DNA from 3 places in the Lamprobacter sp. genome. Region 3 is predicted to be linked to each of the others. Evidence: predicted binding sites of a transcription regulator. Region 3 holds the regulator's gene; each other region holds the start of a gene.
What was found. The regulator sigma-54, encoded in region 3, starts transcription at its own class of promoters, with help from an activator protein. The targets are predictions, from matches to a motif close to TGGCANGNTNCNTGCTT.
Positions count from the first base shown of each region.

Region 1: urtA (urea ABC transporter substrate-binding protein) is a predicted target of sigma-54. The motif match lies at 1,656-1,672, and genes of this name have one in related genera.
Region 2: VBE63_RS18495 (UPF0182 family protein) is a predicted target of sigma-54. The motif match lies at 1,373-1,389, and genes of this name have one in related genera.

Region 1 is NZ_JAYESN010000032.1:10,727-14,887, forward strand. It holds gene urtB (urea ABC transporter permease subunit UrtB) at 1-41, opposite strand, end outside; gene urtA (urea ABC transporter substrate-binding protein) at 246-1,586, opposite strand; gene VBE63_RS10530 (energy transducer TonB) at 1,822-2,274, opposite strand; gene gloA (lactoylglutathione lyase) at 2,359-2,754, shown strand; gene VBE63_RS10540 (2OG-Fe(II) oxygenase) at 2,908-3,552, shown strand; gene nifB (nitrogenase cofactor biosynthesis protein NifB) at 3,879-4,161, shown strand, end outside.
Region 2 is NZ_JAYESN010000087.1:4,407-8,567, reverse strand. It holds gene VBE63_RS18505 (nodulation protein NfeD) at 1-731, opposite strand, end outside; gene VBE63_RS18500 (DUF1328 domain-containing protein) at 839-994, opposite strand; gene VBE63_RS18495 (UPF0182 family protein) at 1,513-4,161, shown strand, end outside.
Region 3 is NZ_JAYESN010000005.1:71,468-75,628, reverse strand. It holds gene hprK (HPr(Ser) kinase/phosphatase) at 1-384, opposite strand, end outside; gene VBE63_RS02530 (PTS sugar transporter subunit IIA) at 403-855, opposite strand; gene hpf (ribosome hibernation-promoting factor, HPF/YfiA family) at 1,054-1,416, opposite strand; gene VBE63_RS02520 (RNA polymerase factor sigma-54) at 1,472-2,959, opposite strand; gene lptB (LPS export ABC transporter ATP-binding protein) at 3,067-3,792, opposite strand; gene lptA (lipopolysaccharide transport periplasmic protein LptA) at 3,792-4,161, opposite strand, start outside.

The sequences.
Region 1 (4,161 bases), on a different contig from region 3:
GCCAAAGCAGGGCCACTGCCGCCAAACACAAACCTGGACATAGGGCTCATCAACCGCACGAGGTCATCTAAGGGGTGAACGCTGCCGCGTCATTCGGATCAGGACGTTCCGGCAACTGGGGTGACCAGCGCGCCATCCCTGGCTTCGGATCAAATGCGGCGTCGGCGCAAACGCCGGCCGCTGCCTCTAGTCTCTCAACGCCACGGTACTAGACGCCTCGCTTCTAGACGCCTTGGTTCTCAAAACTACTCCGTTGCAACCTGCACGCTGCCAAGGCATTTTTTCGTCTTGGTATTGTAGTTGCCACAGTTAATCGGGTCTGTCCAATCGCCGATCAGATCCTTGGAGCCTTCCAGGTAGTCCGACCAGGCATCGCCAGGAACCTCTTCCTCGGTCTGGTAGACGATCGCGAACTGACCATCATCCTGTATCTCACCAATCAGCACCGGTTTGGTGATGTGATGATTGGGCAGCATCTTAGCAGTCCCGCCACTCAGATTGCTGGTGGTCAAGCCGACGATGGCGTTCTCGACCGCATCGGTGTCGGTGGTGCCGGCCTTCTCGACCGCCTGCACCCAGAGATCGAAGCCGATCTTGTGTGCCTCCATCGGGTCATTGGTGACCCGCTTCGGATTGCCGATGAACTCATGCCAGGTCTCGATGAAGGCCTCGTTCTCATCGGTCGGCACACTCATGAAGTAGTTCCAGGCCGCCAGATGGCCGACCAGCGGACCGGTGTCGATGCCTGAAAGCTCCTCTTCGCCAACCGAGAAGGCGATGACCGGGATATCCTCGGCCGAGATACCCTGATTGCCCAGCTCCTTATAGAAGGGCACGTTGGCATCGCCGTTGATGGTCGAGACCACCGCCGTCTTCTTGCCCTCGGAGCCGAACTTCTTGATGTCGGCGACGATCGACTGCCAGTCGGAATGCCCGAACGGCGTGTAGTTGATCATGATGTCCTCCTCGGCCACCCCATTCTGCTTCAGATAGGCCTCGAGGATCTTGTTGGTGGTGCGCGGATACACGTAGTCGGTTCCGGCCAGCACCCAGCGTTCCACGCCCAGCTCGTCCTTCAGATAATCGACCGCTGGGATCGCCTGCTGATTCGGCGCCGCGCCGGTGTAGAAGACGTTCTTGGACGATTCCTCGCCCTCGTACTGCACCGGATAGAACAGCAGGCCGTTCAGTTCCTCGAACACCGGCAGCACCGATTTGCGCGACACCGAGGTCCAGCAGCCAAACACGGCAGCGACCTTGTCTTTCTGAAGCAGCTCACGCGCCTTCTCAGCGAACAGCGGCCAGTCCGAGGCCGGATCAACCACCACCGCCTCGAGCTTTTTACCAAGCACCCCACCCTTCTCGTTCTGCTCATCGATCAGCATCAGGACCGTATCCTTCAGCGTCGTCTCGCTGATCGCCATGGTGCCGGAGAGCGAATGCAGCACACCGACCTTGATGGTCTCATCGTTGGCCTGATCCGCTGCGGGCGCGGCGTCTTCGGCGAATCCGGACAGCGACGCGGTCAGCCCGAGCGCGATACCGGCACTGAGCAGCAGGGGTTTGAAAGACGGGATCGCAATCATCCAGTGTCTCCTAATCATGGTGAGTCTTAGAGCATCAGTGGTCGGCCAGAGCTGCCGCCTAGCGGCATTAAGCAAATTCCAGACCAGGGAAAACAACCGACTGATATTGAAGGACAAGATCGACTCACAGGAGCGCTGATCGAGGAGCAATGCACCAAACCTGAGCAATCACCCTCGCCTTGGTGCAAGCCTCTGCACCAGATTGGCAAACACCTGAGCTGGATGAACGCTCCCGTCAGGGGCGCAGCACCAGATTAAAGTCGCGGAACGGCTCGAAGTCCGACCCACTCGGCACCGGCAAAGGCGAGGCGTCGTAGATCGCATTGACGACAGACTGATCGAACATCGGGTTGCCGCTGCTGGTGATGATCCTCACCTGATTGGTGATCACCTTGCCGCCCGGCTCGAGCTGCACATTGACGACTGGGGCGTTGCCCTCCCAGGTACCAGCCGGGTGCACCCAGAACTGGCGGATGCGCTCCTGAATCGCCGGTACCCAGCGGCTGGCAATCTCCTCGCTCGGCGCGGTTGCTGTGCTCGACTCGGCAGCGTCGCGCGACGCGATGCTGAGCGCTGGCAATCCAACAGCAGGCAGCAGGCCTCGCGCACCGAACAACGCCAGCGCCGTGAGTGCATTGGCGAGCAACACCGCAACGAAGACCGTTACAAACAATTTTCCAGTGCCCATCAGGGGTCCTCTGTGAGTTCAAAGACGCCATGATCATCCCCAACTTCTCGCAGAGCAATCAGCAAACGAGGTCCCAAGATCACCATGCGCATCCTGCACACCATGCTCCGCACCGGCAACCTGCAACGCTCCATCGACTTCTATACCAAGCTGCTCGGCATGAAGCTGCTGCGTCAGAAAGACTATCCAGCCGGCGAGTTTACCTTAGCCTTCCTCGGCTACGGTGATGAGTCCGAGCACACCGTCATCGAGCTGACCTACAACTGGGGCGTCGAGCAGTATGAGCTCGGCGATGCCTATGGTCATATCGCGATCGAGGTCGAGGATGTCTATGAGGCTGCCGCGCGCATCAAGGCGCAAGGCGGCGAGATCCTCCGCGAGGCGGGCCCGATGAACGCTGGCACCACCATCATCGCCTTCGTCAAAGATCCCGACGGCTATCCGATCGAGCTGATCGGCGCCAAGCAGACCGCCGGCTAGATCAGCGCCATCCTTGCTGGTTGCGGCCTAGGCGTCAGCCATCGAACGGGCCGCGATCAGCGCCGATCGCGCACCCAGCTGCGGCAAAATCGCTCGACCCACCGCAACATTGCGCGCAGACTTCGGCATCCCTTCTCACCGAGTCCCGCGCACTTGGCTCATCCCGCCTCTTCCCTGCCGCCCGAACAACCACCCGAGCCCGCCGAGCAGATCGCCGCCACCCTCGCCGAACAAGGTTGGTGCCTGACCGATAGCTTCCTCGCCCCACTGCACATCAGCCAACTCCGCCATGAGGCGCAACAGCGCTGGCAGGCCGGACGCTTCCGACGCGCCGGCGTCGGCCGCGGCGAGGATCTCGAACTGCGCGACGAGGTCAGAACCGACCGGGTCGATTGGCTCGACCCGAATGAGCTCAGCGCTGCGCAGCGCCTCTATTGGAGCCAGCTCGAGCAGCTGCGGCTGGCGATCAACCGCAGCCTGTTCCTTGGCCTCTACGCGCTTGAGGCGCACCTAGCCGTCTATCCACCCGGTACCTACTACCGCAAGCACCTGGATCAATTTCGCGGCATCGGCGAGCGCACACTGAGCTGCATCCTCTATCTGAATGATGCCTGGCAGGCACAGGACGGTGGCGCGCTGCGTCTCTACACCGATCCGGAGCGCCCTGAGCTGAGCGAGTTAATCTTCCCCGAAGGCGGTCGCCTAGTGACCTTCTTCAGCGCCCGGTTTCTGCATGAGGTGGAGCCCGCGCAGCGCGAGCGCTTCAGTCTCACCGGTTGGTTCAAGCGGCGCAGCTAGACAGCGAGCAGGTGGTCGACAGCCGGCAGGTGGTCGACTCATGGCAGCAATGCCCCAGCAGCATCAGGCATCTTGGGCTGATGACCGCCTTTCGCTTAGGCCACCCCGCCCCTCGAACCCTGTAAGACCTGTCTGGTCGCAGACCCGACAACGGACGCTTACGCGCTGTCAGCCTCCTCACAGAAGCTTCGGCAACCCGGCTCTGACCATCGTCGAATCAACCGCTTAGCCTTATACACACATTGGGCACAGCGTTTGCTTATAACCCCCTATACAGCCTAGCGCGTCGCACATGCGACGCCGTCAGACTTTACGGGGATCGAGACATGGTTCAAGCGGTAACCACTCTGAACACAGAGCGGCGAAAGGCGGAGAGCGGGCCAGCCGGCGGCTGTGCGTCGAGTGGCTGCGGCAGCAGTAGCGACAAGCTCGCGCACCTGCCAGAAGCGATTCGCGCCAAGGTCAACGACCATCCTTGTTTCTCCGAGGACGCCCATCATCACTATGCGCGCATGCATGTGGCGGTGGCGCCAGCGTGCAATATCCAGTGCCACTACTGCAACCGTAAGTACGACTGCTCTAACGAGTCACGCCCCGGCGTTGTCTCGG
Region 2 (4,161 bases), on a different contig from region 3:
CCGTCGATGCGCTCCAACAGCATGGGGATGTCGTCGGCGACCAGATCGATCACGTCGCGCTCGGCGGCGGCACTGGATTCCAAACTGACCGAAGCGCGCACCGCTTCCTCGGCCCAATCGGCATTGCGCCCGCGCAGCTCGGCCAGGCCGCGGAGATAGGCGACGGCGTCATTGACGCGCTTGCGCTCGGACGCGCTCGCGTTGTCCTGGGAGCCGGTTCGTTTGCCATTGCCATTGCCATTGCCATTGCCATCGGCGTTGGCGTTTTCATGACCGGCGCCAGCGCGGGCGGCGGCGCCCTCGCCGGTCGGGGAGCGGTCGCCGAGTCCCGGCAGATCGCCGCCGACCTGAACCGGCGTGGCGGCGCCGAGATTGGTTGCCGGCGCCATGGCGGCGATCTGGCTGGCATAGAGGATATAGGTACCGGCGCTCGCTGCCCGCGCACCGGGCGGGGCGACGAAGCTGGCCACCGGCACCGGCGAGGCGAGGATCGCCTTGATGATGCGGCGCATCGCCTGATCCAGGCCGCCTGGGGTGTCCATACGCAGGATGACCAGTTCGGCATCAGCTGCGGCGGCATCCTCGATCCCACTGACCACGAACTCGCCGGTGGCGGCGCCGATGGCGCCGTCGAGCGGGATGACCAGTGCCTCGCGCGCCTCGGCTGCGGCGTCTGGAAACGGACCGGTCGCGAGCAGTAGCAGGATGGCGATGAGGCTGCGAATCGACATGCTGTTGATCAGGTTATCGGTCGATATAGCGGGCGGTGCCAGTGACGACCGGCTGGCCCGGGCCGATCAATACGCTTTACACGCATTGATCGAACTCGGGATATCGACTAGGCGCGCCCGCGGATGAAGAAGATGACGGCCAGCACGAGGCCGACAATGAACAGAATCCACGCAATCTCGGTTGCGGTACCGGCGATCCCCGAAAAACCGAACACTCCGGCAACAATCGCCACGACAAGAAAGATTAAAGCCCACTGAATCATGCAATTTCTCCAATCTGAAACAGATCATCACTTTGTCCCTTCAGTGATACAAGAAGGATGCCAGTACCGAGGAAAACGGAGGAAACCGAGGAAACCCGAGGAAAAGGGTGTTGCATGAGATCCCGATCGAGGCCAGCGTCCCGTCTGGGGGCGCTCCGTCCCGGTCATCAATGAAACCGAGGTCCTTCGCGATCCCTGAATCGTTGGGGCTTATCGCCCACTCCGGGGTCAATTGACCCGATGCCTGTCCAGTCTGCCCAGTCTGCCCAGCGTGCACCGGACCCGGAGTGCACCGGAAAAGGAACCAGACAGGAAGCGTGATCGCGCTGGCAACCGCTCAGGCGTTCTGCGTCCCTTGGTCGGACGCGCCAGTTGAGACGGCATGAGGTGTGCTTAAGAGGATCAAGGTGCGATGCGTGCAAGCGCCTTGTTGAGCGTGACGCTCGCTATAGGCAACGACTGCCGAGCGAAGCGGCCGCTGAGTTGAGTTCGGCTAGGTGATGACTTGAGGTATCGACATGCGTTCTTGGAAAACCCTGTCCCTTTCCCTGATTGGCCTGCTGCTGGTTGTCACCGTTTTGCTGGTGGTGTTGGGCGTGGTGGTCAGGGACTTCCTCGTCGATCTCTGGTGGTTCCAGTCGCTCGGTTATGAAGTCTATTTCTGGCAGCGTCTGCTCTATCGCTATCTGGTCTTCGCGGTCGCGGCCGCGTTCTTCTTCGCGCTCTTCTTTGCCAACTTCTGGATCGGCAGCAAGTACCTTGGGGCGCCACGTCCAAGGGCGACGGCATCCGAATCCAGCGACACCAAACGGGCCAACAACGAGCGTCCCTCTCTCCGGTTTTATCGACGCTTTCAGAAGCGCTCTTTGGCCCTATACCTGCCATTGACGCTGATCCTGGCGGTGATCGTCGCCCTACCGCTGTTCTTCCATTGGGAACAGGCACTCATGTTCTTGCTGGCGCCAAAGGCCAATATCAGCGACCCGGTCTTTGGGCATGACATCCGTTTCTACCTGTTTTCGCTGCCCTTCTTCAGGCTGCTATACACCGAGGTCATGATCGCGCTCGTGGTCATGCTGCTTGGGCTCGGGTTTCTGTATTGGCTCGACCACCGAGCGATGCCGAGGGCGAGCGGAGGGTTGCGGCGCGGCGCGCGGCTGCATCTGAGCCTGACCCTGTTACTCCTTATCCTGATGGGCAGCTTCTATTTCCTCGGCGACGCCTACAAGCTGCTCTACACGGACGCGCATCAACCGTTGTTCCACGGCCCAGGCTACGAGGAGATGATGGTGACGCTACCGCTGATCGCCGCTGCGGCGGTGCTCGCGCTCCTCGCCGGTGCGCTGCTACTGTTTCTGCTCAATACCGGCAAAGGCATACTCTGGCTTGCGGGGACCCTGGTCCTCTTGCTCGCGGTGGTCGGAGTGCGGTACACGCCGTCCCTGACCGAGCAGGTCGGTGAATTTGTGGTTGAGCCCGCCGAGATGACGCGCGAGACGCCGTTCATCGCGAACAATATCAAGGCGACACTGGCCGGTTACGGATTGCAAGCGGTCGAGACGCGAGATTATCCCATCCGAGAGGAGGGCTGGGAGGAGATTACACCCGAGATCCGACTTAGCCTGCGGAACATCCCGATCTGGGACGATGACAAGCTGTTGTCAGTCTATCGTCAGCTGCAGGAATTCCGGCCCTATTACGCGTTTGACAAGGTGAGCGTCGATCGCTACGAGATAGAGGATGCTTATCGCCAGGTCTTTCTCGCCGCGCGTCACATTAACCTTGAGAAGCTGAGTGAGTCGCGCCAGACCTGGGTCAACTTCTGGCTGAGATACACCCATGGCTACGGCCTCGTCATGACCTCGGCCGCACAGCCGGCGGACGAGCCGATCGAATGGCTGATCCAAGGCATTCCGCCGGATGCCGTGGCGGGTCTGTCCATCGATGAGCCAGCCATCTACTACGGGGCTGCCGATCTGCATCCGGTCATCGCGCCGAATGCAAGCCACGAACTCGATTATGCCGCATCCGACGAGACGCATCTGACCGACTATGCGGGTCGCGGTGGCGTGCCGGTCAGCAGTCTCTTCCGCAAGCTGATCTTCTCGCTGTATTTCGGCGAGCGCAACATTCTGTACACCACGCGGATGACCGACGAGAGCCGGCTGCTGTTCCGGCGCGATATCCGCGAGCGCATCAAAACGCTAACACCAGGGCTGACGCTTGGCCCGAATCCCTATCTCGCGATCGCCAATGGTCGGCTGTACTGGATACAGGACGCCTTTACCACCTCGAAATGGTACCCCTACTCCAAGCCCTATGATGGTCAGGTCGAACATTTTGATCATCCGTTCAATTACATCCGCAATTCGGTCAAGGTGATCGTGGATGCCTATAACGGCAGCGTCGACTACTATCTTGTCGATCCGTCGGACCCGCTGGCCGCTGGTTATGCGCGCAGCTATCCTGGCCTGTTCAAGCCCTTCGAGGCGATACCCAAGGCGCTTAAGCAGCATCTGCGCTACCCGAAGAGCCTGTTCGATGTGCAGATGGACCTCTACACCCGCTATCACCAGACCGATCCGGAGACCTTCTACAACCAGGAGGACGCCTGGGAGCTACCGCTCTCACCGTGGCACGCGGACAATGAACAGCAGCGCTCGCATTACCTTACGCTCAACCTGATCGAGCCGGATCGCTTCGAGTACATCCTGCTCGCGCCGATGAACCAACTGGGTCAACCGGGAATGCGTGCGCTCGCTGTCGCCGGCAACGACGGTGACAGCTACGGTCGGATCATTATCTACAACTTCTCGAAGGGCACGCTCGTCTATGGCCCAGAGCAGGTTAACGCCTTCATCAAACAGGACCCTCGGATCTCCCAGGAGCTGACCCTGTGGAGCCGACGAGGCTCGGAAGCTAGCCGCGGACGCCTGGTCGTGGTGCCGGTCGATGGTGTGCTGACCTACATCCAAGGCATCTTCCTGCAGACGACGACGAAGTCACCACTGCCCCAGCTTGCGCAGCTCATCGTCAGTCAGGGGTCGCTGGTGGTCCTGGCTTCCTCGCTTGAGGAGGGGATTCAGTCGTTGCACGAGCGGATTAAAGCGACGCGGCAAGACCAGCCGGAGCCGACGGCGACGCCACGGGAGGAGCCGCCAGATGTT
Region 3 (4,161 bases):
CCGGTCAACGATCTCCTCTTCAGCATTCGGCGAGGAGAGCAGCGGGGTACCGGCCTGTCGAGCACGGGCGAAAAAGCCCGGCGGCGGATCGATGTCCTGAGCAAAGATCACCGCCGCGGGCTCGGCGGCAAAGAGCCGATCAAGAATGTCGCGGCCCGCGGCCGGACTCAAGTCATGGAGATGACGAATCTCAGCCCCGCCTAGAACCTGCAGGCGATTAGGATGGATGCAGTTGAGCGAGCCGACCAGACTCTGGGCCGCCCCAGCGAGTGAGTCCGTATTGACCAGGGCGCGCGGCTGATCCGGTATGGGGGTTAGCCAACGCAGCCCAAGCCTCGGCCCGAGGTGCTCAATCAGGCCTTGCAAGGTATCGACGGGGGGCATCTGTGCGACGAGCCAGCCTTAAGCGTGACGCTGCAATAAGTCCAGCAACGTACTGGCATCATCGGCAGCCCGAAGTGCCGCGCGCAGTTGCGGATTGCTAAAGCGCTCGGCAAGGCTCGCCAGCAGATTCAGATGGGCATCGGTTGCCTCCTGTGGCACCAATAGGCCAAAGGCGAGGTCAACCGGACGATCATCCGGCGCATCAAAGCTGACGCCCTGGCTCAACTGCACGAAGGCGCCAATGGCCGTGTCGATGCCTTGGATGCGCGCATGCGGAAGCGCGATGCCCTCGCCTAAGCCCGTGCTACCGAGCCGTTCGCGATCGTTCAACAGGTCGAAGACAGAGGCTGAAGAACACTGCAGACCCGCACTCGCCAAGAGCTCGGCCAAGGCCTCCAGCAATCGCTTCTTGCTCGTGACCTCGACACGACAGCGGATGCGCGGCTCAGTAATCAGGCTGGGGGGAAACATCGACCGTCGCTCCAAATAAAGTGATCTTCGCATGCAGGACGCAGTACGGCCTGGTTGGATAAGGACAACAACGGCAGAGGCATCAGCCTAGCAGCATCGCAAAGGAGGCCGGAGCGCCTCACATCCCGCTCCGGCACAGTCATTGACCAGACGCTCATCGCTGCAAGCAGCCTGAGCATCGCTCAGTGCAGTGGCGTCTCATAGATCATCCTGCTCATCGTCTAGCTCACCGCTGACCGTCTCCCCTTCGGCAGCCGTCTTGGTGGCGCTACCGCGATGACTCTGGCGCTTCTCCTTATACTTCAGCACCTGGCGATCGAGCTTGTCGATCAGCCCATCAATGGCCGCATACATGTCTTCATGAACGGCATCGGCGAAGACATCGGCGCCATTCATGTGGATGCGGGCCTCGGCCTTCTGCCGTAGTTTCTCGACGCTCAGGATCACATGCACTTTGATCACGTGATCGAAGTGGCGCTCTAGGCGCTCGAATTTGCTCTCGACGTAGCCTTTCAGCGGTTCGGTAATATCGACATGATGGCCCGTGAGGTTGATTTGCATTGCGTCACTCCTGGGTTTGCAGGCGAGCCTTAGCGGCAGACATTCAGCGCTGCAGCTAAAGGCGCTTGCGCTCATTCGAGGGTGGGATACCCATTGCCTCGCGGTACTTGGCGACAGTACGTCGCGCGACATTGATCCCCTGTTCGGACAGGATGCCGGCGATCTTGCTGTCGCTCAGCGGTTTGTTCGCCGCCTCGGCGGCGACCAGCTTGCGGATAAAGGCACGAATCGCGGTCGAAGAGCATTCTCCGCCCGATGCCGTGCCGACATGACTGGAAAAGAAATATTTGAACTCCAGCGTACCACGCGGCGTATGCATGTACTTCTGCGTGGTCACGCGTGAGACGGTCGACTCGTGGAGCTCGAGCGAGTCTGCGACATCTCTGAGGATCAGCGGACGCATGGCCTCCTCGCCGTACTCGAAAAAATCGCGCTGTAGCTCGACGATCTTCGCCGCCACTCGCAGCACCGTATCGTTGCGGCTGAGCAGACTCTTGATAAACCAACGGGCCTCCTGCAGATGCGTCTTCAAGCAAACATTCTCGGCCCCATCATCGGCGCGCCGGATCAGCTTTGCATAGTCTTCGTTCACTCTCAGTTTAGGCTGAGTTTCAGGATTTAGCTCGACTTGCCACACACCAGCCTGCTTACGCACCAACACATCAGGAATCACATAGTCTGTCCGATGGTCACTGATCAGGGAGCCTGGCCGCGGCTGCAGCGACCGGATCAGCGTTAACGAGCGCGCCAGATCAAGGTCGGAAAGCTTGGTGTGACGGCGCAATTCATCCAGATCGTTGCGCGCCAGCGCGTCGAACAAGCTGTCGCAAATCTTCAGCGCACCCGCGCGATCTGGCGTCTCCGGCGGCAGCTGGCGTAGTTGCAGCAACAGGCATTCGCGCGGATCGCGAGCACCAACCCCAGCGGGATCGAGGGCCTGAATGCCATGCAGCACGGCCTCGATCTCGTCGAGCTCGAGATCCTCCAGATCCAGCGTCTCAAGCAGCTCGGCGGGATCGAGCCGAAGATAGCCATCCGCATCGATCGCATCGATCAGCGCCTCGGCGATCAGGCGGTCACGCGCCCCAAGGCGGCCCAGATTGAGCTGCCACTCGAGATGGTCGTGCAGCGTCTGTGGTTTCGACTGCTGCGCAAAGAGGTCGACATCGCCAGACGCGCTCGACCCAGGGGAACCTGAAGGGCCGGCATACTGGGCGCCAGGATCACTGTCGAAGGTATCACTCCACTCGCTGTCGAGCGCCAGATCATCGGGCAGCGTGCTCGATTCAGCGGGAACCTCGGCATCGACGGAGGCATCGGTCTGTGCTTGGCGCAACTCAGCAGTCTCGCCAGCGGTGTCCCCCGCATCCTCTCGCCCAACCTGATCTTCGTCCGAGGTCTCCAGCATCAGATTAGACTCGAGCGCGTCTTGGATCTCGCGCTGGAGGTCGAGCGTGGAGAGCTGCAACAGCTTGATGGCTTGCTGGAGCTGCGGCGTCATGGTCAGCTGCTGACCAAGACGGAGCTGGATGCTTTGCTTCATTCCGAGCGGCTATGCGGGTACAAAAGGCCTTATTGGCTTGCAGTCTAGACGAAAAGGTGGCTCAGTCGCAGCGCCAAGCTTAGATCTCCTGGTTTCTACCAAGGTCTTCAGAGTCGAAAGTGCTCGCCAAGATAGACCGCCCGCACCTGCGTATCTTGCAGCAACACCGCCGGCGCTCCGCTGGCAATGACTCGGCCGGCGTTGATGATATAGGCCCGGTCGCAGATGTCGAGCGTCTCCCGAACATTATGATCGGTGATCAGCACAGCAATCTCACGATCGCGTAAATGACTGATAATTTGCTTGATATCGCCTACCGCGATGGGATCGACCCCAGCAAAGGGCTCATCAAGCAGCATGACCTTGGGCTCAACCGCAAGCGCGCGCGCGATCTCGAGCCGCCGGCGCTCACCACCGGAGAGGCTGAGCGCAAGTGAATCGGCCACATGGCCAATGCCCAACTCATCAAGCAGCTCGTCGCAGCGCTGCCGGCGATCCTCGCGGCTCGTGTCGTCGCGCATCTCGAGTACCGCCATCAGATTATCCCGAGCCGAGAGTTTACGGAAGACCGATGGCTCCTGTGCCAGATAGCTGAGACCCCGCCGCGCTCGCGCGTGCATTGGCCGATGGGTGATGTCCTCGGCATCGAGCCTGATGCGACCAGCGTCAGCGCCGACGAGCCCGACGATCATGTAGAAACTGGTGGTTTTACCGGCCCCGTTTGGTCCCAGCAGGCCCACGACCTCACCGGCATCGACAGCCAGATCAACACCATCAACCACGCGCCGTCGTCGATAGGTCTTGGCCAGCGCACGCGCCTCGAGGATCGCCATCAGGGAGCCGATGCTGGCCGTGAAGCGGGCTCCGACTCGGGCTCGATCCGAATCTTCACTCGCTCGCGGCCTTGGGCGCTGCTACCCGCAGTCACGCGCTTGGTGATCCGATTGTAGACGATGCGATCGCTCGCAAAACGGTCCTCGCCTTGGATCAACACCGCCTCATCGATCAGGGTCAGCTGTTCGCGGTCAGCCTCGTACTCCATCCGCAGCGCGCGGCCTTTGACCTCTTCCGGATCATCATCAAGCAGCTGCCGATAACGCACCGGTTGACCGATTGCGATGATCTTCTCAGCACGGCGGTCTGGCTTGTGATGCACAAGCACCTCGTCGGCCTGGATGAACAGGCTGCCCTGGGTGACCTCG